Regions from separate parts of the Halobacillus sp. Cin3 genome, predicted to be linked through region 2. Evidence: riboswitches for the same ligand, from Rfam matches in the RefSeq annotation. Region 2 holds a riboswitch; each other region holds the start of a gene.
The links. A riboswitch is a leader RNA that binds a small molecule or an ion and turns the genes downstream of it on or off. The one in region 2 is predicted to bind thiamine pyrophosphate.

Region 1 (5,856 bases), 640 kb from region 2:
AAGCTGACGGAATGATTCAAACCTTTAAAGAACAGTTTAAGTCTGAAAAGGCTATACGATGGGGTATTTTGCTCAGCGAAGAAGAAAAGTTTATCGGTACGGTGGGGCTGAGTCATTTAAGCCTCTGGGGGAGAAAAGCTGAAATAGGGTATGAACTGCACCCCGGCTATTGGAAAAGGGGATTGATTACGGAAGCAGTTGCACATGTTCTTACTTATGCGTTCGAAGAATTAGGACTGTTCAGGGTGGGAGCGGTTACCTTCCCGGCGAATACTCCTTCATCAAGAGTGCTTGAGAAAACAGGGTTTCTTAGAGAGGGCTTGCTGCGGGGCTACCTGTTTCAAAATGGAGAAAATCATCATGCCTATATGTATTCCATACTGCGTACCGAATTCAGTAAACGTCAAAGTAGGGATGTGTAACCAATGAACATAGGGAAACTTTTATTATGGATAGCCGGTATTGCACTTATTTTTGGTGGAGGGTATGCGACTGCTGTGTATGTTGGTGACACGCCTTCCTATACGCTGACTGCCGTGAAAGCAGGAGAGAATAAAGAAACGGCTACCACACTTCATAATGGAGAGCATCAGGCTGAACTGGATACGATGCTCAATATTTTGCTGAATCAAAAGCCGATGGAAGGGGCATCTGTGGACATGGAAAATCCAGATGTAACCTTGAAGTTGATCAGTCCGGAGCGTTCCATCGGCATTCTGGATGCAAGGGTTTGGTTTGAAGAAGACAGGGCTGTACTTGGGATCCGTAGTGGACAGACGTGGAATAGTATCCGGTTTTCGGAGTTGTCACAAAACGATGCCTCATACATCCGGTCCATCGTCGGCGAAGAATAATTCATCGTTTTTGGTAAGTGCTTTATTTAAAGTGAATGGAATGATAGAGAGGGAGGGCGCCCTCTCTTTTTTTCTCTAGTAATATCCGGGGAGGTATCCAGCTCAACATGGATTTAAAACTGGCCGTTATACCATTGGAAATAGTCCAATTGAATAGACAGAACGATCAATGCCCCCAGCACCGTAAACATGAGTAGAGGAAACCCCCAGTCCTTTGTGCTGATTTTCATAGGTCTGTAAAACGTACGTGACCGTTCCCCCGTAAATCCTTTGGACTCCATCGCAGCAGCTGTTCGCTCTGCTTTTCTGACAGCGCCTGCCAAAAGAGGGATGGAATAGCGCTTCAGCTGTTTGAATCTTCCTTTTACTGATTTGGATTCTGTGACTCCACGTATCCGGTGGGCCGCCCGGATCTGATCGAATTCTTCTTTCATCATTGGAAGGAAACGGTATCCTGCCATCAGTCCATAAGCAAGCTTCGGAGGCAGTTTCAACTGTTGAATGAGGCTTAATATGAAATGAACCATGTTTGTCGTAAATACAAACAAAAGAGATAAGGCGGCAAAGGCCATTACACGAAAGGAAAGCGCCAGAGCCATCAACAAGTCTTCTTTTGGGAACAGAAAACCAGCAAGGCGGATAGTCTCGCCGGGCCTGGCTGGTTCATCGGCAAAGGCAATGGTCGTCCACAGCATCCCGAAGGCGAACAGGGTGAACGCTGAGAGGTATAGGAGATATACTCGTTTCCGAAACCTGCCGAAAATCAATGTCAAAGCGATTGTGAATCCTGTGAAGACAAAAGGCGTTACAGGATCGAATAAAAAGGCAAGGACAAAGACGAGTCCGATTATCGTGCAGGCTTTCATGGCAGGATTAAGAGTATGAAGGGACATGAAGGCAGCTCCTTTCTATTAATAATCGATCCAGTTGAACAGGAAGGGGAGGTTCAATATGCCAATCCGAAAGTCGGTTATGTTTCCACAGATGCTCTGGGAGACCATCGTAAGCGATCCTTCCTTGTTCCAACACGATCACCCTTGTCGCATAGTGGTGAACAAGCTCCATATCATGTGTGATCATAAATAAGGTGGTCCCTTGTTGAAAGCGCTTTTCAAGCAGAGCCATCAGCTGTTGGGTGGAGACTGCATCCTGGCCGAAAGTCGGTTCATCCAGCAAGAGAAGTGATTGATTTTCCACTATCATCGTGGCCACGCTTAAGCGGCGTTTCTGCCCCTGACTTAACTGATAAGGATGATGCTTGTCTAATCCATCCAATCGGCAAAGGGAGAGCAGATTTTCAACCTGCCGGCATATTTCCAATTCGGGTGTTCCCCGCTGTCTTAAACTGAACGCAATTTCCTCGAACATTTCATCGGTTACAAATTGGTGCTCCGGATTTTGAAAAACATACCCCACCTGTGACCGTAAGTCGTCCGCTTTCCATGTAACCGTGCCTTTGTCGGGCTTTGTGATGCCGGCCATTATTTTGGATAGGCTGGATTTGCCACTTCCATTCGCCCCTACCACAGCAATCCATTCTTCTTCATAAAGGGAGAACGTAAGATCTTGTAAAATAGCTTTCCACTGAACATCGGATAATTCCAGGAGCGGCTTCCCGCGTCGGTTCGGGTGACGAACACCTGAAGGAACTTCAATGTCCCGCTGCGTCAGTTCTTCCAGGGTAAATGGATAGGGAGGAGGGCTGCCTTCGTCTATGCTGTACTGCACAGCATAGGGAAGCCGGATACCTTGATTGTGGATGGCGCGGGCCTGGTTATTGAGGACTTCTTTTAACGGTCCCTGAGTAAGAATCCCTCCATCGGAATGGAGTACAACGACATGCTTGAGAAGCTCCAGCCATCCTTCTAATCTGTGTTCGATTACAATCAAGGTGAGACTCCTTGTTTTTTTTATTGAAGTCAGAGTTGTAATGAAATCACGAGCTGACTGCGGATCCAGATTGGCTGTCGGTTCATCCAGGAGAAGGATGTCCGGTTCCATCACCAGCACACAGGCAAGGGCCAGTTTCTGCTTCTGTCCGCCGGACAAATGATGGATGAAGGATGTTTTTTTATCCAGTAAATTCACCTGTGCAAGGACATCATCTATTTTGTGTTCCATCTCCTCAGCAGGTACATGAAGGTTTTCTAAACCGAAGGCGATTTCATCCTCGACGGTGAGCATACAAAATTGAGTTTCGGGGTCTTGAAAAACACTTCCAACGGTTTTAGCCAGCTCTCCAGGTTTGAATGCGCGTGTTGAACGTCCGTAAATGGTAACACGGCCCTTCATCTCACCATCCAAATCCTCCGGGTAAAGCCCGTTTATACATTGGACAAGTGAGCTTTTTCCTGAACCGCTCGGGCCAAGGATGAGTGTGTCCTGTTCGTTTTGGATGGAGAGGGTGATATCCGTCAATACGGTTTTTTCATTTTCTTCATACGTAAGCGTCAGGTTTTCCAATTGTACAGCCGTCTTCATCAGGAAGCCCTCTTCTTTCTCAGTTCCCGTCCGAGAGCAAAACTGGAAAGGACGCCGGTACGTGCAAGTCCGTCAGCGATGGCCTTACCAAATACTCCGGAAATCACAGCGCCGCTGACCATACGGACAATCAGCATGGCAGCAACGTATCCACCACTTAACGCAGCGTATCCAGATTGGAAATACCCCCATGCAAAACTGAAAACGGCAGCCATCACGCCGGCGAGCATGAGTACAGAAAGATGATAAGACCGGTAACGCGTCAGAGCAAACGCACTTTCGGCTCCGAGTCCCTGAACCATTCCCGTTAAGATCAAAATAGGTCCGGAAGCATTTCCAAGCAGAACTTCAATTGTCGCTGCGATGGTTTCAGAGAGAAAAGCTGCGCCCGGGCGGCGTAAAATATAGGCGGCAATGATGGATACGATGAACCAGATACCAAAGATAAAATCATATCCGATTGGACCAAAGAGACCTGAGAGAAGTTTTCCAACAGGCAGGAAAGCGAGGTAGACAACAGCGAAAACGACAGACAAAACAGATAGAACAACGATTTCTTTGAGTTTCCAGTTTTTCATAAGATGCTCTCCTTTGAGGAAGGGCTGTTGACCGACACCGATACAGTCATGACGGTGTGAGACGACCCTGAAGCTTCTGTCTCACGGAAAACATTTTCCAACCCTTCGAAAACCGTATGGGTATCTCCGTCAAGCCTTGTAGAATAGTGGGCGGGCGTCACTTGGATGCCCTTCGATTTCATCGCTTCAATCTGCTTGTATATTGTATCCATATAGCTGCCCCCTCCCATTGGATACAGGGAAAACTTAGCTGCCAATGGCTGGGTGATCGAGCGGGAGGCGTCTTCATTCCTCCGGTGCAGGGATTCAGCCATATACGTATCTCCAGCCGAATCTCCCGGGCACCCAATTGAATAAGTCGCATGAAAAGCCGCATGAACATTTGTTTTGGATACATGAAGAAGGATGGCCTTCGTCACATCAAAAATATGTTCCACTCGTCCCCGTACCGTCGTTGTGACATCATCGGTATCGAGCCATACTTTAGATGTATCCACTTTCTTTAAGCTTTCCAGAATTATACCCGCAAACTCATCACTCATCGGATGTATAGAAAACGAACATCCGGCAATTTTTGATGTACCACAAACTTGATCCATCCATCATTCCTCCTTTTTTTAAACACAAAAAAACTGCATCCCATGGGAATGCAGTCCGTTGATCGATGAATAAAACCTGTAAAGGCCTGATTGATAGAACGGCTGCACTTCCCCACGCTAGTATTATCTAGTTCGGGTGCCAAGGGTCGGATCATCCTCTCAGCCGCTCGCAGCAGCTCCCCTAGTGCCTCATATGTATACAGTTTTTTGTATTGATTCTATCGTAGCGGATGTTGGAATATTTGTAAATGTTTATTCTTCTTTTTATGAATACGAACGATAGAGTTCATTTTCAAAATCTTCCAATCGTGGTACGCTGAGGGTAATAGAATCCGTCATTTATTGAGTGGAATAAAAGAGTCGGGCAATCAGAAGACAAGGGATACCATCAACAGGAAGGGGAGACAGGCATGAACAATCACATGCATCGGGCAAACAGGTGGATAAAGCGGTATGCACGTCCATTGGAAGCCGCCAGATGGGAAGCTCTTTTTGGAAGAGGTCCTAAAGAAAAAGTTCTCGATTATTTGAGTGCGTTCCAAAATGAAGATGGAGGTTTTGGTCATGGAATTGAGCCGGATTTTCAACTTCCAGCTTCTTCTCCAATGGCCACATGGGCAGCTTCCCAAGTGCTGACTGAATTGAATGTATCTTCCAAAGAGCCGATGCTTCAACAGATGGTTTCCTACCTGCTTCGCTCGTATGATCGTCAATCAGGGATGTGGCCCTCGGTTGTTCCTGAGGTCAACCATTTTCCTCATGCACCCTGGTGGTCGTGGAGGGAAGGGGTGCAGTCCAACTGGATGTTTAACCCGGCGGCGGAATTGGCCGGTTTTCTCATCGACTGCTCCCAACGGGATACGGAAGCCTGGGAAACGGGTGTGGCTGGTGCTGTTAAAGCTGTAGAACATTTGATGAGTGTCAGTCAGATGGATTTCCACGAATGGCAGTGCTTTCAAAATCTACTGATCTCCTTGGACAAGCATAAAGGACATGTTCATAATCTAATGCCTTATGGACTTGATCAGGTGCAGTCCCACCTTCTTGCTTTAGGCGAGAACTGCTTTAGTCAGGATCCTTCGGAATGGGGAAGTGGGTACGGTGCTCTTCCGACTGACATAATATCGTCCCCACAGCATCCGTTATATGCTAAATATAAACCTTTAGTATTGGAAAACATCCGTTATTATTTGAAGACGCTGAAGGAAGAAGGCATCTGGGATATCACCTGGGACTGGGGAGACGGAACAAAAGCTTTTGCTGTAGCCGAACAACAATGGAAAGGAATTATGGCAGTTCAGCGTTGGAAAATCATCCATGCTTTTCAAGGAGAATGGTAAAACG
Region 2 (5,856 bases):
TCTTCATCCGTACCGCATTGCCAACAGGCCGGTAACGAACGGGGAGTTCATTCAGTTTATGGAATCGGGTGGTTATGAACAGCCCGAGCACTGGCTTTCGGACGGCTGGGGAACGGTGAAGGAAAATCAGTGGAAACATCCTCAGTACTGGGTGAACAAAGACGGGGAGTGGCACATGTTCACACTTTCCGGTCTGCAGAAAATCGATCTCGATGCTCCGGTCAGCCATGTGAGCTTTTACGAAGCCGACGCGTATGCGAGGTGGTCCGGCCGCAGGCTTCCGACTGAACAGGAGTGGGAGCATGCCATGGAAAAGCTTGAAGTGGATGGTCACTTTATGGAGCACGAACAGTATCAGCCGCATTCCATTTATAAGGGAGACGGAACGATGGAAAAGGCATACGGCGATGTATGGGAATGGACCCAGAGCCCATACGTTCCCTACCCGGGGAATAAACCACTGGACGGGGCTCTAGGTGAATACAATGCCAAATTCATGGCGAATCAGCTCGTCCTCCGAGGAGGCGCCTGTGTCACGCCGCAGTCCCATATCCGGGCGACGTACCGGAACTTTTTCCATCCGGAGATGCGCTGGCAGTTCAGCGGATTCCGATTGGCGGAGGATGTATGAAGACGCATTTGAATGTAAAGGCGCCATCCAATATACTCAGCGGTCTTTTTGAAGAAAAGAAATGGATTTCCTCTAAATTTCTATACGATGAGCAGGGATCGCAGCTGTTTGAACAGATTACAGATCTGCCGGAGTATTACCAGACACGGACAGAAGCGCGGATTCTTCTGGAAAACCTGAGCACATGGAAATCAGTTTTCCATGAACCATCCGCCTTGATTGAGCTGGGCAGCGGCAGCAGTAAAAAGACGAAAATTCTGCTGGATCATGTGAAGAACATCGAAAGCTATATTCCGATCGATATTTCTGAAGAATTTCTGGCGGATACGGTGGCTCAGCTGCAGACATCCTATCCGGAGATTCACATTCAGGGCGTCAGTGCGGACTATACACAGCCGTTTACACTCCCTGATTTGAAAGGGAAGAAGAAAGTCATATTCTTTCCAGGCTCCACGATCGGAAATTTTGAACCGGGGGAGGCAGAGCGTTTTCTCGGAAATATCCGAAGTCTCCTGGAACCCGGCGATGAGCTGATCCTCGGAGTTGATCGCAAAAAAGATGAAACGGTCATTGAAGCGGCCTATGATGATGCGGCAGGGGTGACCGCCGCGTTTAATAAAAATCTGATCACAAGGATTAATCGTGAGCATGAAGCGTCCATTGATGTGGAGAGTTTTTCCCATGTGGCTCTTTATAATTCAAGTGCCGGAAGGATTGAAATGCATCTGGAAAGCGTCAGGGATCAAGTTCTTTCCGTCGGAGGGCATACCATTGAAGTGAAGAAACAGGAAAGAATCCATACAGAGAACTCCTATAAATACGATCCAGAAGACATCATCCAGCTGGGCAGATCGAGCGGATTTCTGCTTCAGCGTGTCGTATCAGATGAAAGAGAGTATTTCAGTGTCTGTCTGATGGAAGTGGTTTAAGAGGAAGGCCCGGACTCTTTTTAAGGGTCTGGATTTCCTTTTTTAAATAGAGTTAAGGGAGGAAGAGAAGGGTGATTTTAATCAGTTCCTGTCTGGCTGGTATGAAAGTGCGCTATGATGGCACCGACTGCCTCCAGGAGAAAATTCAAAAGTTAATATTGGAAAAGAAAGCGGTTCCCGCCTGCCCGGAACTGCTGGGAGGGTTCATGGTCCCGCGTCCCCCGGCAGAGATTGTCGGCGGTGATGGGGAGGATGTGCTGAAAGGACGGGCCCGTGTAATGGAAAAGACAGGAAACGATGTAACAGAGACGTACATAAGAGGCGCTTATTTGACATTAGAAACAGTAAGAGATCTGCAGATTGATACGGTGGTGTTGAAGGAGGGAAGCCCGTCCTGCGGCAGTACCCTCATCTATGACGGCACGTTCAGCGGCAGGCAGGTTGCCGGAAAAGGGGTCACAGCGGCCCTGCTTGAACGGAACGGCATTCAAGTGATGAGTGAGATCGATTTTATCCATACGTTGGTGTAAAGAGCCCCCTCTTAGGGGGCTCTCCTCATGTAGAAAAAGTATTTCTCCAATAGTGAGTCTGCGATTGTCACGTTCCGCTTATCGGTGGATCTTCGGCTCGTGGTTTCCCGCAGGCGTAACCACCGAATCCTCCACTTGAACTCCCCTGATCCAATTTAGCTCGTCCACGGGAAGGGAAAGGTCGCAGCTTCTGAAGGCACTGGAATAACAACAAGTCCTTCTAAAAGCTGAGAGCCCTTCTCATGGAACACTTTTTACTGGATGAATCCCGCTATAGAAGTAAACAGACAGAAAACAGAGACGGCATAGTATAATGAGGCGCGTCTTTTGGTTGTTTCTCTCTGTTCTTCAACACCAAGAATAACCATGAGTACGGCTAAACCTGCGAGAGTGAAAGACAAAAGGTCTCCTGATGTACCTGACCATAATCCGTAGCCGGATATAAAGACGATTATGACGGACAGGAAGATTCGAATCTTTTTTAACATATGTATCCGCTCCTTATAAGTGGATGGTTCTCTTTCCTTACTGCCTTCCTTTAAAGGACATAAAAAAACAAGGCAAGGCTGACAGCACTCAGGCCCAAGTTCAAGAAGGCATGCTTTTTCTGACGGATTAAATAATACCTCCAGCCGTCCAGCCCACTTTTCACGGCCCAGAACAGGATAAGAAGGGTGGCTGCGGTGTCGTTATTGGCAGAGCTGTCATCCAGCAGGTACCATCCAGCTGTGATCAAAAGCGCAGCGGGAAGGATGTTCCACGCAGAAAGGACCTTCAGTTGCGTCATTGATTTCCTCCTCTCCGATCCATATTTTACCTGAGATAAGCTTAAAAAAACACCCGTCCTGAAAAGGGCGGGTGTTTTTAGAATGGATAAAATGACCTGCCTTCCGTGCAGATAGCCATTATCAGTGGATAACTGACTTGGAAAGGAAACCCTTTGATCCAGTGGATCTTCGGGTTGTGTTTTCCACGCAGGCGTCACCACCCAATGTTCTTCGTAAGCGAAACAGATTCCGCAGAAAAAGAAGGGCTTCCAGAGAAAACGATCTTTGATTTGCTCTAGAAAGTGTTGCCGCTGTGTCTGGAAGACATTCATGTTACACAGATCGGATGATGCCGCCTTCGACTTTCTGCATTGCTCCATTAATGGCAGAAGCTTTCGGAGAAGCGAGGTAGACAACGACACTTGCCACTTCTTCCACCGTACCAAAGCGCTGGATCAGAGAGGTCGGCTCATTGTTTTTGAAGTAATCCTTCGTAAAGGATTCCAACTCTTCGCCTGCGTTCTCTGCTGCTCCCTTCATGAACCCGGCTACTCCCTCGGTCCATGTCGGTCCAGGAAGGACGGCGTTAACGGTTACGTTGGTGCCTTTTGTACGCTCCGCCAGGCCGCGGGTCAAGGAGTTAATCGCACCTTTTGTTGTGGAATAAGGAATCATTTCCGCCAGCGGTTTCACGCCGGCTTCACTGGAAATGTTCAGGATCCGGCCGGTATCCCGTTCAAGCATTTTGGGAAGGAAATGACGCGACAAACGTACGGCACTCATGATGTTGGTTTCAAAGTAATTCATCCAATCCTCATCGGTTACATCTTCGACATCTTTCACTTCAAACATGGCTGTATTATTCACAAGTACATCCAGGTCACCGATGGCCTCGACTTTTTGGATCAGCGCATCTGCGCCTTCTTTCGTCGACACATCAGCAGCAAATCCTTGAATGTCTCCGTGAGGATTTAATTCGTTTACAATACGATCGAGCTTTTCCTGAGTACGTCCATTAATGACGACGCGTGCACCTTCCTCAAGGAAAGTTTTCGCAATTTCTTTTCCGATTCCTTGTGTAGATCCGGTCACAAGGACAAGTTTATTTCTAAGTTGTAAATCCATGGTTGGAACACCTCTTTATCTTTTATTGCAAAGAGTATCGTACGGCTTTTGAGAAAGATACACAATGAATATGCTCACCAACCTTTTCTCCGGGAAGGAGAGGAGTTTGGTGTGTCGTGTCGAATTTGGTAAGGATTGGATGAAAAAGGAGGTTTGTATATGTCGTATTCTTATATCATAAACGTAGAAGCGGCCATTATGAAAAACGGTCAGTTTCTGCTCATTCAGCGGTCACCGGAAGAGGAGCATGCCGGCGGTCTCTATTCGCTGCCTGGAGGGAAAATGGAGTTCAGTCCGGATTCCCTTGATGTGCTGGAAGATAACGTCCGCCGTGAAATCAAAGAGGAAATCGGCCTCATTTTGGATGGGGACCTTACCTATGTACACAGCAATACTTTTTTAATCGGGGATATCCAGGTTCTGAATGTCGTATTTTTAACTGCCGATTTCAAAGGAGAGCCTTATATAAAGAGCCCGGAAGAAGTGGCGGACATGGTCTGGGTAGAGCCCGATCTGAACGAGAGTCCCGTCCCGATTCCTCCCTGGACAGCCAACAGTATCCAGAAAGCAGTGGAACGGCAGTCGAAAATCTATTTTTGACAAAAAATTCTAACGTGTTACGATGAAAGAGAATTGAATAGCGAGCGATCCACTAGGGGTGCCTTCTCAAAGGCTGAGATTAAAGTAATGCTTTAAGACTCTTGGAACCTGATCTGGTTTATACCAGCGTAGGGAAGTGGCCGATACCTATACATGTCTATGAAAATAAATGTATATCAGCCACTTTTCCTATGCCGGGGAAAGTGGCTTTTTTAGTGGGAAAAATCAGTGGCGGATCGTTCAACAAAGGAGAGAGTGGACATGAAATTTTCAGAAGAAATTAGAAAAGCCGTAGATGAGATTTGGGAGGGAAGCTTTCAGCATCCTTTTGTAACGGGGATTGGAGAGGGAACGCTTCCTCTCGAAAAGTTCCGCTATTATGTGCTTCAGGATTCCTATTACCTGTCCCATTTTGCCCGTGTCCAGTCATTGGGAGCTGCAAAGTCTGAAGATATGGCTGTCATGGCCAATATGGCGTCTCATGCTCAGAGTACGTACGAAGCAGAGCTTGGGCTTCATGAGAATTTTTCGAAGCAGCTGGGCATTACGCAGGAAGAGCGGGAGCAGTTCAAACCGTCACCAACGGCCTATGCTTATGCGTCCCATATGTACAGAGGAGCGTATAACGGGGACTTAGGGGATGTGATTGCGACGATTCTTCCGTGCTACTGGCTGTATTATGAAGTCGGCGAACATTTGAAAGAGTCGTCGCCGGAAGAACCGGTCTACCAGGAATGGATCGCGGCTTACGGCGGGGATTGGTTCCGGACGCTTGTAGAGGAGCAGATCGAGCGTCTTGATGAACTGGCTGAAAAGAAGACAGATGCCGGCAGAGCCAGGATGAAGGAATTGTTTATCATCAGCAGTCAGTATGAATATATGTTCTGGGAAATGGCTTACCGTATGGAGGAATGGCCGTTTGATATAAAACAGTCGATCGCAGCCGGACGTGAATGAAACTGCATGTCATATCCACAGGGCGGCAGTCCCGGGAGGAACTGTGCACGAGGGTGGCTGCGATTGAACCAATGATCGATTTCTTCCACCTTCGAGAAAAGCAGTGGTCCGCAAGTGAAATAGCGGGAACTATAGATACTTTGACGGAGCTCGGGTTTCCGACCGAAAAGCTCGTGATCAATGACCGGGTGGATGTAGCAGCAGCAAAAGCGGTGCCACACGTGCAGCTGGCTGGTCACAGTTTATCGGTTCAAGACGTGAAGCGAGCGTTTCCATCTTTACACGTCAGCTGTTCCGTCCATTCGGCAGAAGAAGCG
Region 3 (5,856 bases), 110 kb from region 2:
GAATACGATCGGTGCTTCCGAGCAGGATGCGAAAAGCGTCATCACGAATATCTTCAGTAAAAAAGGCGATGAGCTCCGTACGAAGATGCAGGAAATCGGATTCTCCAAAGAAGAAGCTGGACAATATGAAGAAGACCTGGATGAAGGAAAGGTACTTCTGATCATAACCAATCCTGCGAAAGCTCAGGCAGTCCTTTCCTGATAAAAAGCCCCTGACGCAAGAGATGCGTCAGGGGCTTCCGTTCAATAAGTTGTAAACCATGTCCACTTCTGCAGATAATACGTGGCATAGCGGATGGACGTCAGGTTATCCTGGTAGGTTTCATACTCGGTTGTATAATGGCCGTCTTCATTGGACCAGATCCGCGTGAAGTAGTCGTTAACCTCCTGGAAAACCTCCTCGTCCCCGGGCCCTTGAATGACGACATCCGCTTCCAGGTTGAGATTGGACAGGTTTCTTCTCGTATAGTTGGCAGAACCGGCAACGATCGCGTCATCATCCGGACCATCTACATACAGCATTTTCGTGTGATACTGCTCGACGTTCGTGTCATACCAGCGCAGCTTGATGTTCTCATTTCCGAGGTTCTTCAGCTCCGCAGCCACCGGCAAATTGGGGAGCCCCGGCTTTTCATGGCCGAATGCGGTTTTGTTGGGATCCATAATGATACGCACTTCAGCCCCGCGGTTGGCCGCTTCATCGATCCGGGCGGTCACCTTTTTATCCGCTAAATAATACATCCCGATCCATACGTTATCCCCTTTACCGGCGTCCTCCAGCTCTTCCAGCACGGCGTCATAGATCTTTCCTTCGGTCACGAACTGTGTCTGAAGCGGTCCTCCCTGCTCTTCCCATTCATAGCTGCTGTATTCGATGAACTCCTCACCGGAAAAGCGGGCGACCGCTTCTTCCGCTTCCAAAATATCCTCTATGATCGGACCAGTCATTTTGAAAGCGACGTTCTCATGGTACCCACTGGCATCATGAGGGTTAGCCGTGGATACAATTGCCGAATCCTCAGTCACTAGCAGCTTCCGGTGGTTCGCTTTAATATTCAACAGCTTCATGTAGGATCGGAGCGTCACGTCAGGGGCCTCCTTGGCAATCGGGTTGCCGATCCATCCGTCCCCTTCCGTCCCCATCCATGAAAACAGCAGGCGCCAGGCACTGGAGTATAACGGATTGGAATCTCTCAGTTTGTCCAGGTTAGTTAAGACAACGTTCACCCCACCATCTTCCAGCCGTCGGATCGTTTCCGACTCATAGGATCCGTAGGTGGTATTGATTTGGTCGGTGATGAAGACAACTTCAAGGTCAGGCACTTCTTTCTTCCGTTCTAATATGGCATCCACGAGACGTCTGCTGATTTCGGGAAATTCATGCTTCCCATTGGTGTAGCCGTTGAAGAGAAACATATCAGCGACAATAAAATCATCCGCTCCTCCTATAGTGGAATACATTTCTTCAAAAACCTGAAGATCATGAACCGTATCCCCCTCTTGATTTTCATAGGAGAGGTCCCGGAAAAACTCGATATCCTCCATCTGGTGCACATCCCCTTTATAGGACACACCTTCAGGGAGCGCTTTCCATGAAGTATGATAGGCGATCATGACCGATAGGAGCAGCACAATCAAAAGCAGCAGCCAGACCCATTTCTTCTTTAGTAATCCTTTTATTCTTTTCATCCCTATCCCCCCTGGTCTCTGCCTGTCTTTTCACTCCACCGGTCCTTTTGAAACATGGAAAAAAAAGCCTTCTGCCGCTGTGGCAGAAGGCTTTTTTCATTTTAATGAAGCACGAGCTTCGGACGCTGTATAAACAAAAGACTGATTACAAAAGCGCTGAGGATAAACGCAGGCAGCATGTATCCACCATTATAAACGAGGGAATACAGCCAGACCGGCTGTCCTTCCGGAGCGAATTCGCCGTAAAAGATGATACCCGCCGCAAAATGACCGAAAAAACGGAGTACACTGCCAATAAAGCAGCCGGTAATGATCCAGCCGATCAAGGCTTTCGTTTCCTTGGAGCGGATCGCATTCCAAAGCGGTTTGGCCACGATTCCTGCCGCACCGATCACCGCAAACGCCACAATGTAGTCCAACAGCGTCTGCAAAGGGGTGATGATATAGGCACCGGTCAGAATCTGATAGATGCCGAGCAGCAGTCCGGTCGCTGCGCCGCCCTTCACGCCCCAGCGGAAGGCCATAATGAAGACCGGAACCATTGCAAACGAAACCGAGCCGCCCTGGGCCCATAATTTAAATGATAAAAACGGGATGATATCCAGTAGTAGTGCTAATGCGGAAAAGATCGCAATTTCAACTAAAAATAGTACTCTGCGGTTTCTCATTCCAGCATTCCTCCTTTAAAAAAAGACACAAAAAAAGCAATGCAGACAGGGACGCTTCCTGATGGAGGGATCCCGAATGCATTGCACCATCAAAAAAGCCGCCATCCCTGCGCCAGTACTAACTGACAGGTTCGAAGGGTCTGAACGAGGTTCACTCTCAGCCGCTAGGCTCCCCTTGTAGGCTTTGTACCGATTACTCTTCTTGCTATGCATCTATTATATCAAACTTCTTTCCGATGACAAATCTTATTTCCCGGGGAATAGAGTCTATTTTGTATTCGTATACCTCTGGAAGAATTCCAGACTGCGCTCGACAATCAAATCCTGGTCATGATCAAGAGTTGCGACATGGTAGCTGTTTTCCATATGGACAAGCTCCTTATGCTCCGAAAAGACCGAATCAAAGATCACCTCTGAATTATTTGGCGGGACGACGTGATCCTCATCCGAGACGAAAATCAGAATCGGGCAGTGAATCGTGTCAAGCCGCTTTTTCACATGATCCATTAAGACCGTAATTTCGGTAATGGATTTGACTGGTGTTTTGTCGTAGGCAAGTTCATCCTGATCGGGGTCTTTAATATCGGATCCGATGGCATCAAGAAAACGTTCTTCTGTCGCCGCGCTCTCCTCCATCACGGGGATATCGATAGCTGCATTGATCGGAATAACCCCTTGGACGCTCTTATGCTCACTGGCCATATAAAGGGCAAGCGTTCCTCCCATGGATAAACCGACAACAAAAATAGAGCTGCACCGTTCATTCAGCCATTGGTAGGCGCTCTCCACTGATTCAATCCAGTCCTTATAGGACGTCGCCTCCATATCTTCCGGTGCTGTGCCATGTCCTTTCAACCGCGGACAATAAACGGTATATCCCTCACGTGCGTATGCTTCAGCGAGCGGACGCATGCTCTGGGTCGTCCCTGTGAACCCGTGGGAAACGAGAATCCCCACCTCATTGCCCTCGTATTTGATTTCCTCTGCCCCATCAAGAATGCTGTACTCGGCCATCTGTTTTTCCTCCTTCTGCCTTGTTGGAACCTAAGATTCGTTTTAATACCGTTTTCTCGAGCCATGCCCATGGAAGAAGCCGTTTCAAAAGCACGTTGGTACGGACGCCCGCCCCGACAGGATAACGCAGTTTTTTCAGCTTGTCTTTTTGGATCAGCCCTGTCATGAGGTCGGCGACCGAATCCGGCTGGGCCCGTGACTCTTCGTTCAAGGCACTCCACAGTCCTTTTATGTAAGAGGCATAGGGAGATGAAGGATTGTGCACTTCTTCTGGAAGCGCCATTCCGGAAGACCATATGTTCGTCTGGAAGGATCCAGGTTCGATTAAGGCGACATCTATGCCGAACGGCTGCAGCTCAAAGCGCAGGCTTTCAGAAAGTCCTTCCAGCGCATGTTTGGACGATACATACGCGGATAGACCGGGAAAACCAATCAAGCCGCTGACACTGCTGACATTTAGTATTTTTCCGTACCCTTGGCGCCGCATGATGGGCAGCACGGCCTTCGTCACGGCTATAACACCGAAGACGTTCGTATCAAACTGCCGGCGGTAATCCTCAAGCGGAACCTGTTCGAGGAACCCTCCTACCGCATAGCCGGCGTTGTTCACGAGAACATCCACCCGCTCCAGTTTTTCTGCTTTTTCCTTAAAACGTTCAATGGATGGATCATCCGTAACATCCAGCTGCCACACTTCAATCTTCTGCTTCACGTCTTCCGGCAGGTCTGCATTTTGGAAAACCGACGCTTTTTCCATATTCCGCATCGTGGCAATCACACGGAAGCCTCTTTCTGCACATTTCACAGCGGTCTGCTGTCCGAATCCGCTGGAGGATCCGGTAATAATAACGGTTGGCTGCATCAATGGTCTCCTCCTTTATCTATTCGTCTACCCTTTTCCTTTCGCTGTCACACGGGGAAACTCCTTTTTCGATGTGCAAGCGTTTCCTGCTGCTTTTTCACGTTCAACAGGAAGGAATGGTATAGTTCAAGCTTGAATAATGTTAGAATAGGAAAGGTTAAGACCGAATTAATCAAATAGAAAGGAAGTTTCATATTTTATGAGTACCAACATGAAGCTTCAGAAGCTTACACCTGAGTATGACCCGTGGGAAGCCTACATGGACGTGAAGGAACACGGGCATATGACGTTATCCAATATTGAATTCACGACGACGACGCTGTGCAATATGCGCTGCGAGCACTGTGCGGTCGGATATACCCTGCAGCAGAGGGACCCTGAAGCGCTCCCTATGGATTTGATCCGGAAGCGCCTGGACGAGATTCCTCACCTGAGGACTTTGAGCATCACAGGCGGGGAGCCGATGATGTCGAAAAAATCCGTCGAAAACTATGTGCTCCCCTTGTTAAAATACGCCCATGAGCGCGGCGTACGCACACAGATCAATTCCAACTTGACGCTTCCTTATGAGCGCTATATTCCGATCATCCCCTATCTCGATGTTTTACATATTTCGCATAACTGGGGAACGCTTGAGGAATTCATCCACACCGGCTTTGCCCGGATGGAGCGCAAGCCTTCCGAGGAAAACCGGAAGAAATTTTTCGACCGGATGGTGGAGAACTCCCAGCGTCTCGCGGATGAGGGCGTCATGGTATCGGCGGAGACGATGCTGAACCGCCGCACCTTCCCTTACCTGGAAGCGATCCACGATCATGTGAAAGAAATGAAGTGTGCAAGGCATGAAATCCACCCGATGTATCCGGTGGACTTCGCCAGTGCACTTGAAACACTGAGCCTTGAGGATATGCGTAAAGGAATCAACCGCCTGCTTGATCACCGTGATGAAGATACGTGGATGCTGTTCGGCACCCTTCCTTACTATCCATGCAGTACCAATGACGAGGATCTGGACATGCTGAAGCGCCTGTACAGCGCGAAAAATGTGACGGTAAGAAACGACCCGGATGGGCGCTCCCGCTTGAATGTCAACATATTCAGCGGCGACATTATCGTCACCGACTTCGGGGACGAGCCCGGTCTTGGCAACATCCAGGACACTTCCTTGGAAGACGCATACCACCAGTGGATGCAGACCGATACAGCGAAAAGCCTCAACTGTCACTGCCCGGCAGTGGAATGCCTCGGTCCGAACGTTCTTGTGAAGAACTCGTATTACCAGGACGTCGATTTTCAGAAGCGGGAAGCGAAAATCACCCTGTAACCTCTAAGCAGTGCTCCTCTATTCAGGGGCACTGTTTTTTTACAACAACACCGACATGTAAAGGAGGTCTTGATATGCCGCTCCTACAGCATAATCAGACAACGATACAATATACCGTCCATAAACAGCCGCAGCTGCAGTTCACAAAAATATATCTGGATGATTTAAACGGGATACAGGTAACGGCGCCTGAGGAAAAATCAGAGGAAAAAATTCATGCGTTTGTAGAAAAGAAAGCCGAATGGATCATAAATCATTGGCAGAGAACACACGAGGACCTCTACCTTGGACCTTTTTCA
Region 4 (5,856 bases), on a different contig from region 2:
GCATCAGGATGTGCCTCCCGAATCCCCTTCACATGTTCATCCGACTGACCGACATGAATGCCTTCCGCGTTCAATCGGCGGAAAAGGTCCACATCATCATTTACAATGAACAAAATACCGGCGGTTTTACAGCGCTGCTGCAATGCAGCTGCCAGCTGATATTTTTCATCTCCCTGCAGCGATCCTTCTCCTTTTTCCCGGAATTGGAAAGCCGTAATACCTCCTTCAATCGCTTCGTCCAGGATGGATAAAGGGTCTCTGTCACAGTCCTGACTACCCATGATCAAGTATTTTCTGAGCTGCTGTTCCAATTTCACCGGCCCGCCTCCTCTTCTGCTCCAAGAGCATCGATAAACGCAGGAACAAATGTCCCGGATCCTGACACATGAGGATGAGAAGCGGCCTGTTCTGCTGCTTTGCCAAAATGATAGAGACCGGCCCTGACGTTTCCTACGCGGTCTCCTTCAATGGCAAGAAACGCAGTGAGAACGGCACCAAGCAGACATCCGGATCCTGTAACTTTTGAAAGCCATTGATGTCCTGTATCGTTATTGAAGACTTCTCCTTGATACCCGATCACATCGGTTTTTCCTGTGCAGACGGCCATCGTCTCATAGAGTTCAGAAACTTTGAGAGCAATCTCATCGGTGTTGGAGGCTTCTCCAGAGTCCACCCCTTTTGTTTCGACTTTCTCTCCAGCAAGGAAAGCCAGTTCTCCCGCATTGCCTTTGATCACATCGACATTAACCGTCGACAATATTTTCCGGCAGGCCTCTGCTCTGTAGGAGGTGGCAGCCACTCCCACAGGATCCAGAACGACAGGTACGCCGGCCTCATTCGCCGCTTTTCCTGCCTCCAGCATCGCTTCCACCTGCTGCTCGTTCAACGTGCCGATATTCAACAGAAGGCCGTCTGCTAAACGAGCGACATCCCCGGCTTCCTGAACGGCATTCGACATAATCGGAGAAGCGCCGAGAGCAAGCAGGCCGTTGGCTGTATAATTCATGACGACCGCATTGGTAATGTTATGAATCAAAGGGCGTTCACTCCGCAGCTGCTGGATCAACGTTTGTGTCATGAATGAAAAACCTCCCTGCGTACGGCAAAATGATTGGTCGGGCCATCCCCTTTACCAAGATCGAAAGAATGGCGAATGGCCGCTGTAACAAAATGCTTGCCCTTCTCTACCGCCTGCGTGAGCGGATATCCCTGGCTCATATAAGCGGCTATAGCAGCCGAGTACGTGCAGCCTGTGCCATGGGTATTCGCTGAATCAATCCGTTCTTCTTCGAAGCTGTGCAGCTGATATCCGTCATATAAAAAGTCGACCGCTTTCCCTTTTAAATGGCCGCCTTTTACAAGCGCAGCACCGGCTCCCAGCTGTTCTACAATTTCCACAGCCGCTTCCTTCATATCTTCTTCATGATCGATCCTGCGATTGAGAAGGGTTTCTGTTTCCGGAATATTAGGGGTCACAAGCGTCGACTCTGGCACAAGATGCCTTTTTAAATAGATCTGTTCTTCCTGCTCGACAAGCGGATCTCCACTTTGAGCAATCATAACAGGATCCATAATGTACGGAGCATCGATGGTCTGCATCCAGTCTTTAATGACCTGCATCATTTCCTTATTGGCAATCATCCCTGTTTTCACAGCATGTACCGGCATATCTTCACTAACCGCAAACAGCTGCTCACGGATGAAGGAGTCAGGGAGGTGATGCACATCTTTAACTCCTGTCGTATTTTGGGCGACAACCGAAGTCACCACACTCATACCATAGCTTTTCAATTCCTGGAATGTCTTCAAATCGGCCTGGATACCAGCTCCACCACTTGGATCCGTACCGGCAATTGTTAATACACATGCGGGGTTCATTGAACCACTTCCTTTCCTATAAATGATTCTTTTCAATTGGATTCCATCAGGACTGCGGGAGCGGGCTTTCCACCTTCACTCTTGATAAAACGAACACAGCAATGACCGCTCCTGACAGACTACTCACTAGAAACGACGGAAGAAACGCAAAGACCGCTGCTGAGCTTCCCATGAACCAGTTGGCGGCGGGAGCGGCGGCCAGAGCACCAATCACACCTGTGCCCAGCACTTCTCCGGCTGCTGCAGAAAGCTTCCGTGCATATACCTTATAAAATACACCGGCAAAAAACGCCCCGAACATACCTCCGGGAAAAGCCAGAATCGTCCCGAGCCCCAGCAGAAAACGCAGCAGGCCGATGACAAAAGCGACAGCCACCGCTGGAATCGGACCGAGCATAACGGCTGCCATGACATTGACAGCGTGCTGGACAGGATAGGCTTTTGCTACTCCAGCGGGAAACCATAAAAACTGCGAGCCAAGTGTCCCTACTGCCACAAGGACGGCCATGAATGTAAGGATTCTGGTTTTATTCATCGGTCAGCTCCTTCCTGTGAATAAAATAAAAAAACCAGGTCCTCCGGGGACCTGGTTTTGATAGAAGAAGTCGATCAATGACGATCATGTGACTACTTCCCTCCGCTGGTATTAACCAGATCAGGTACGTAAGAGTCAGAAAGCGTCCATGCTTTCCTCTCAGCCTCTTCAGGCTCCCCTAGTAGTTTTGAAATCTATTCATTTGCATCAATCATATCAAAACTGGTTGAATCTGTCATCCTCTCCTGCTCCATACAGCCGGCAGAGAGACCTCCAAGCAAAAACATTTCCGTTCACAGCGGCCCGGGCTTTTCTACTTTTTTCAGGAGCCACAGCCGCACACTCAGCTCCAGTAAAAATAAATCATCCGCGTTCAACAGGGACAACCCCGTCAGCTGTTCAATATTCCTAAGCCGGTGCAGAAGGGACTGCCGGTGCAGATTCAGAGCTCTCGATGTCTGGCTGACATTGCTGTTGTACTTGTTATACACCATAAATGTATGGAGAAGCTCCGCCTGCCTTTTCTGATCGTAATCAATAAGCGGCTGGAGAGTATCCTGAACAATTTCCTCGATTTCTTTTTTATGGGATAAGGCCATCAAAAGCCTGTTCATCCTTGTCTCCTTAAAGAATGTCCGTCCCCCTGCCTCGTTCTGCTGCTCTCCCATCTGCAGGGCTGTCCGCGCTTCCTCATAGCTGTGATGGAATACTTGATACCCGTCTTTATGACACGAAATCCCCCATTGAATCGTGACACCTGCCAGCAGCTCGAACAAACGCCTTTCGACAAGGTCCAGAAATTGATTCGCTGCTTCCTCACTGCCTTCTTTGTCCGCCTCCAAAAAGATGATGACTCTCTCTTCATCAAAGGTCGTCATCACCTGCCGCCCCACCATGTGCCCGGCATAAGCAGCCTCCTTTTGGATGTAATAATTGCGGCTCTGTAGAGAAGAAGAAGAGGGAAGCTGTCCGTCGTTTCCTACCGACCGGCTTGCCGGCTGATGGAACAGAACCTCTCCGACAAAACAGACGTAAGGTTTCTCAAGATCATAGCCGAGAAGCCCGGCTTTCGACAACAGCTGCTTGTCCATGCGCTGCTCCTGCTTCGCCAGATCCAAAAGAAAGTTATCCTTGAGACGGATTTCTGTCATTTCGATGGCATTTTCCTTCACGAAATAAAGGGCACAGGCGGTCAGCGTGTGCTCCAGAATTGTCATCATCTCTGTTGTTACCTCTTGATCCTTTTCCGGCTGAAACAACAGATATCCCTGCTTCTTATAGTTGGATAGAATCGTAAGCTGATAACAGCATTCCTCACCGATTTGATAAGCTTCTATAAAATGTGTAAGCGGGTGCTCCAGATGGAAAGGATGCTCAATTAAGGAAACAACCGCTTCTTTACGTCCGTTCAACGCATCAATCAGGGAAGAATCAAAATGCTGATTGGCCCGGATGTGCTTCAAATGGTCGCTGATGGCATTGGGCAGCCCTGTATATTGATAGAGGATGGTCGTGATTTCCTGGAGTCCCTTCCCATTCAGGACACAATTGATCAATTCCTGACGGATCCCTTCAACATGCTTGTGAACCTTCTGTTTCTCTTCATTGATTAACTGCAGCACGCCTTGAAGAATATCCGCAAACCGTACCTCCCAGGGGATTTCCACAAGCACGAGCTCATGTTGTTCAGCTAGAGCAATGATACGATCAGGGATTTTAAACAAATGACGGCCGGTGGCAAAAGCCAGAATGGAAGCATCTGACCGGATGACATCCTTCACGTAGGCCTCCAGAGCCGGGATATTCTCCCCGCATCCCACTCCGGTGCTGAGAACGAATTCATTGTTTCTCACAAAATTTTCGACAGGCGTCTCTATGACAGAGATCCACTCCACATCACGGTCATAAACAGGTGTCTGCACGTTCGCTTTCTCTAACATCGGCAGCTTCAATACCTCTTCAACAGGTACACCCATCCCCACTCCCCCTTTTTCAGCTGTCCATCCACGTTTTAACCGTATTTGTATCTACATTGTTTCCCGTAATGATCAAGACCACAGGTCCTTCCGAAACCGGCTGATCAAGAAGATAGCCGGCTCCAACAGCAGCTGCTCCCTCTACGATGATTTTATGATGATCAAGGAGACTGTATAATCCTTCTTTAATGCGGTTTTCCTGTAAAAGCACCCCTTTATCCATCAACGACCGGGTCATAGAAAATGTATAACGATTATCCTCGCCAATGCCCCCGAGCAGACTGTCTGCGAGGGTGTATTCTTCTTCCAGCTTAACGACCGCCCCTTTTTTCAGGCTTGCCTGCATGACAGCACTTCGTTCCATCGTCACCCCGGTCACAGAAACAGTGGGATCCATCTTTTTCAAAACGAAACCGATCCCGGATAAAAGGCCGCCCCCGGACAGCGGGATCACCACTTCTTTCAGTTCAGGAAGCTGTTCCATCAATTCAAGACCGATGGTTCCCTGTCCTGCAATCACCTCGGGGTCATCAAAGGGCTGGATGATCGTCATTCCATATTTAGATGCCAGCTCCCTGCAGCGAACAGCAGCTTCATCCTGACCGGCCCCTGTTTGTTCGATATCCGCCCCCAGACGTTTCAGACGGCTAAGCTTCGCTTCTGGCACACGGCGGGAAATACAAACCGTACAAGAGATACCCATCTGCCGTGCCGCATAGGCGGTGGCGATTCCATGATTTCCTGTTGAAAATGTTGTCACACCACGCTTTTTTTCTTCTTCTGTTAAAGATAGCAGCTTGTTTGCCGCCCCCCTTATTTTAAAAGACCCTGCTGGGTGGGACTGTTCCATTTTCAAATAAACCGGCTGCCCTGAGCGTTCGGAGAAAAACTCCGAATACACAAGCGGCGTCGGTTTCACGATGCTCTCGATACGTTTTCTCGCTAACCACACATCTCTCAACACCATCTCTCCCAAATAACTCCCCCCTGTAAATAGATAAAAAATTCTGATTATTACTCATTATAGGGGATGGAACGATAGTCGGAAAAGGGGCAGAGTGTGGAATCTTTTCAAAATCCTCTACAAAAGAAGCCCTCCCGTGACAGGGAGGGCTTGATGTATTCAAGATGATTTCTTTTTTCCGGACGTCGTTGTTTTCGTTCGTGCTTTTGTCCTGCGCTTTTTCGTGGGTCCTTTTGTCTTTTCAAGGGATTTTTCCAAGGCATCCATCAGACTTGTAACGTTATCCGGAGCCGGTTTATCCTTCGCTGTTGTAATTTCTTCATTATTCTTCTTCGCTTCAATCAGTTCCATCAACGCTGTCCGGTAGTCATCTTTATATTTCCCAGCATCAAATTCGGTGGTCAGCTGGTCAATCAATGTAACGGCTGTACTCAGTTCCTTTTTGCTTAAATCGGATTCTTCAGGGACGTTTGGGACATCCTGGACACTGCGCACTTCGTCAG

Region 1: linked by a shared signal. The riboswitch ahead of QMA39_RS05115 (YkoF family thiamine/hydroxymethylpyrimidine-binding protein) and the one ahead of tenA (thiaminase II) in region 2 are both predicted to bind thiamine pyrophosphate.
Region 3: linked by a shared signal. The riboswitch ahead of thiT (energy-coupled thiamine transporter ThiT) and the one ahead of tenA (thiaminase II) in region 2 are both predicted to bind thiamine pyrophosphate.
Region 4: linked by a shared signal. The riboswitch ahead of thiW (energy coupling factor transporter S component ThiW) and the one ahead of tenA (thiaminase II) in region 2 are both predicted to bind thiamine pyrophosphate.

What each region holds. Positions count from the first base shown of each region.
Region 1 is NZ_CAMZMV010000001.1:945,818-951,673, reverse strand. It holds gene QMA39_RS05140 (GNAT family N-acetyltransferase) at 1-422, shown strand, start outside; gene QMA39_RS05135 (hypothetical protein) at 426-854, shown strand; gene QMA39_RS05130 (energy-coupling factor transporter transmembrane component T) at 968-1,747, opposite strand; gene QMA39_RS05125 (ABC transporter ATP-binding protein) at 1,728-3,335, opposite strand; gene QMA39_RS05120 (ECF transporter S component) at 3,335-3,913, opposite strand; gene QMA39_RS05115 (YkoF family thiamine/hydroxymethylpyrimidine-binding protein) at 3,910-4,512, opposite strand; TPP riboswitch at 4,605-4,705, opposite strand; gene QMA39_RS05110 (hypothetical protein) at 4,923-5,852, shown strand.
Region 2 is NZ_CAMZMV010000001.1:301,201-307,056, forward strand. It holds gene egtB (ergothioneine biosynthesis protein EgtB) at 1-631, shown strand, start outside; gene egtD (L-histidine N(alpha)-methyltransferase) at 628-1,560, shown strand; gene QMA39_RS01710 (DUF523 domain-containing protein) at 1,632-2,090, shown strand; gene QMA39_RS01715 (hypothetical protein) at 2,345-2,578, opposite strand; gene QMA39_RS01720 (hypothetical protein) at 2,629-2,877, opposite strand; gene QMA39_RS01725 (SDR family oxidoreductase) at 3,191-3,982, opposite strand; gene QMA39_RS01730 (NUDIX domain-containing protein) at 4,142-4,582, shown strand; TPP riboswitch at 4,627-4,734, shown strand; gene tenA (thiaminase II) at 4,844-5,539, shown strand; gene tenI (thiazole tautomerase TenI) at 5,536-5,856, shown strand, end outside.
Region 3 is NZ_CAMZMV010000001.1:192,588-198,443, reverse strand. It holds gene QMA39_RS01090 (general stress protein) at 1-202, shown strand, start outside; gene QMA39_RS01085 (phospholipase D family protein) at 244-1,689, opposite strand; gene thiT (energy-coupled thiamine transporter ThiT) at 1,791-2,357, opposite strand; TPP riboswitch at 2,445-2,543, opposite strand; gene QMA39_RS01075 (alpha/beta fold hydrolase) at 2,625-3,371, opposite strand; gene QMA39_RS01070 (SDR family oxidoreductase) at 3,349-4,233, opposite strand; gene yfkAB (radical SAM/CxCxxxxC motif protein YfkAB) at 4,433-5,557, shown strand; gene QMA39_RS01060 (YgjP-like metallopeptidase domain-containing protein) at 5,632-5,856, shown strand, end outside.
Region 4 is NZ_CAMZMV010000003.1:192,035-197,890, reverse strand. It holds gene thiE (thiamine phosphate synthase) at 1-317, opposite strand, end outside; gene thiM (hydroxyethylthiazole kinase) at 314-1,078, opposite strand; gene thiD (bifunctional hydroxymethylpyrimidine kinase/phosphomethylpyrimidine kinase) at 1,075-1,878, opposite strand; gene thiW (energy coupling factor transporter S component ThiW) at 1,925-2,413, opposite strand; TPP riboswitch at 2,494-2,603, opposite strand; gene QMA39_RS11670 (PucR family transcriptional regulator) at 2,707-4,389, opposite strand; gene QMA39_RS11665 (pyridoxal-phosphate dependent enzyme) at 4,406-5,356, opposite strand; gene QMA39_RS11660 (Ku protein) at 5,513-5,856, opposite strand, start outside.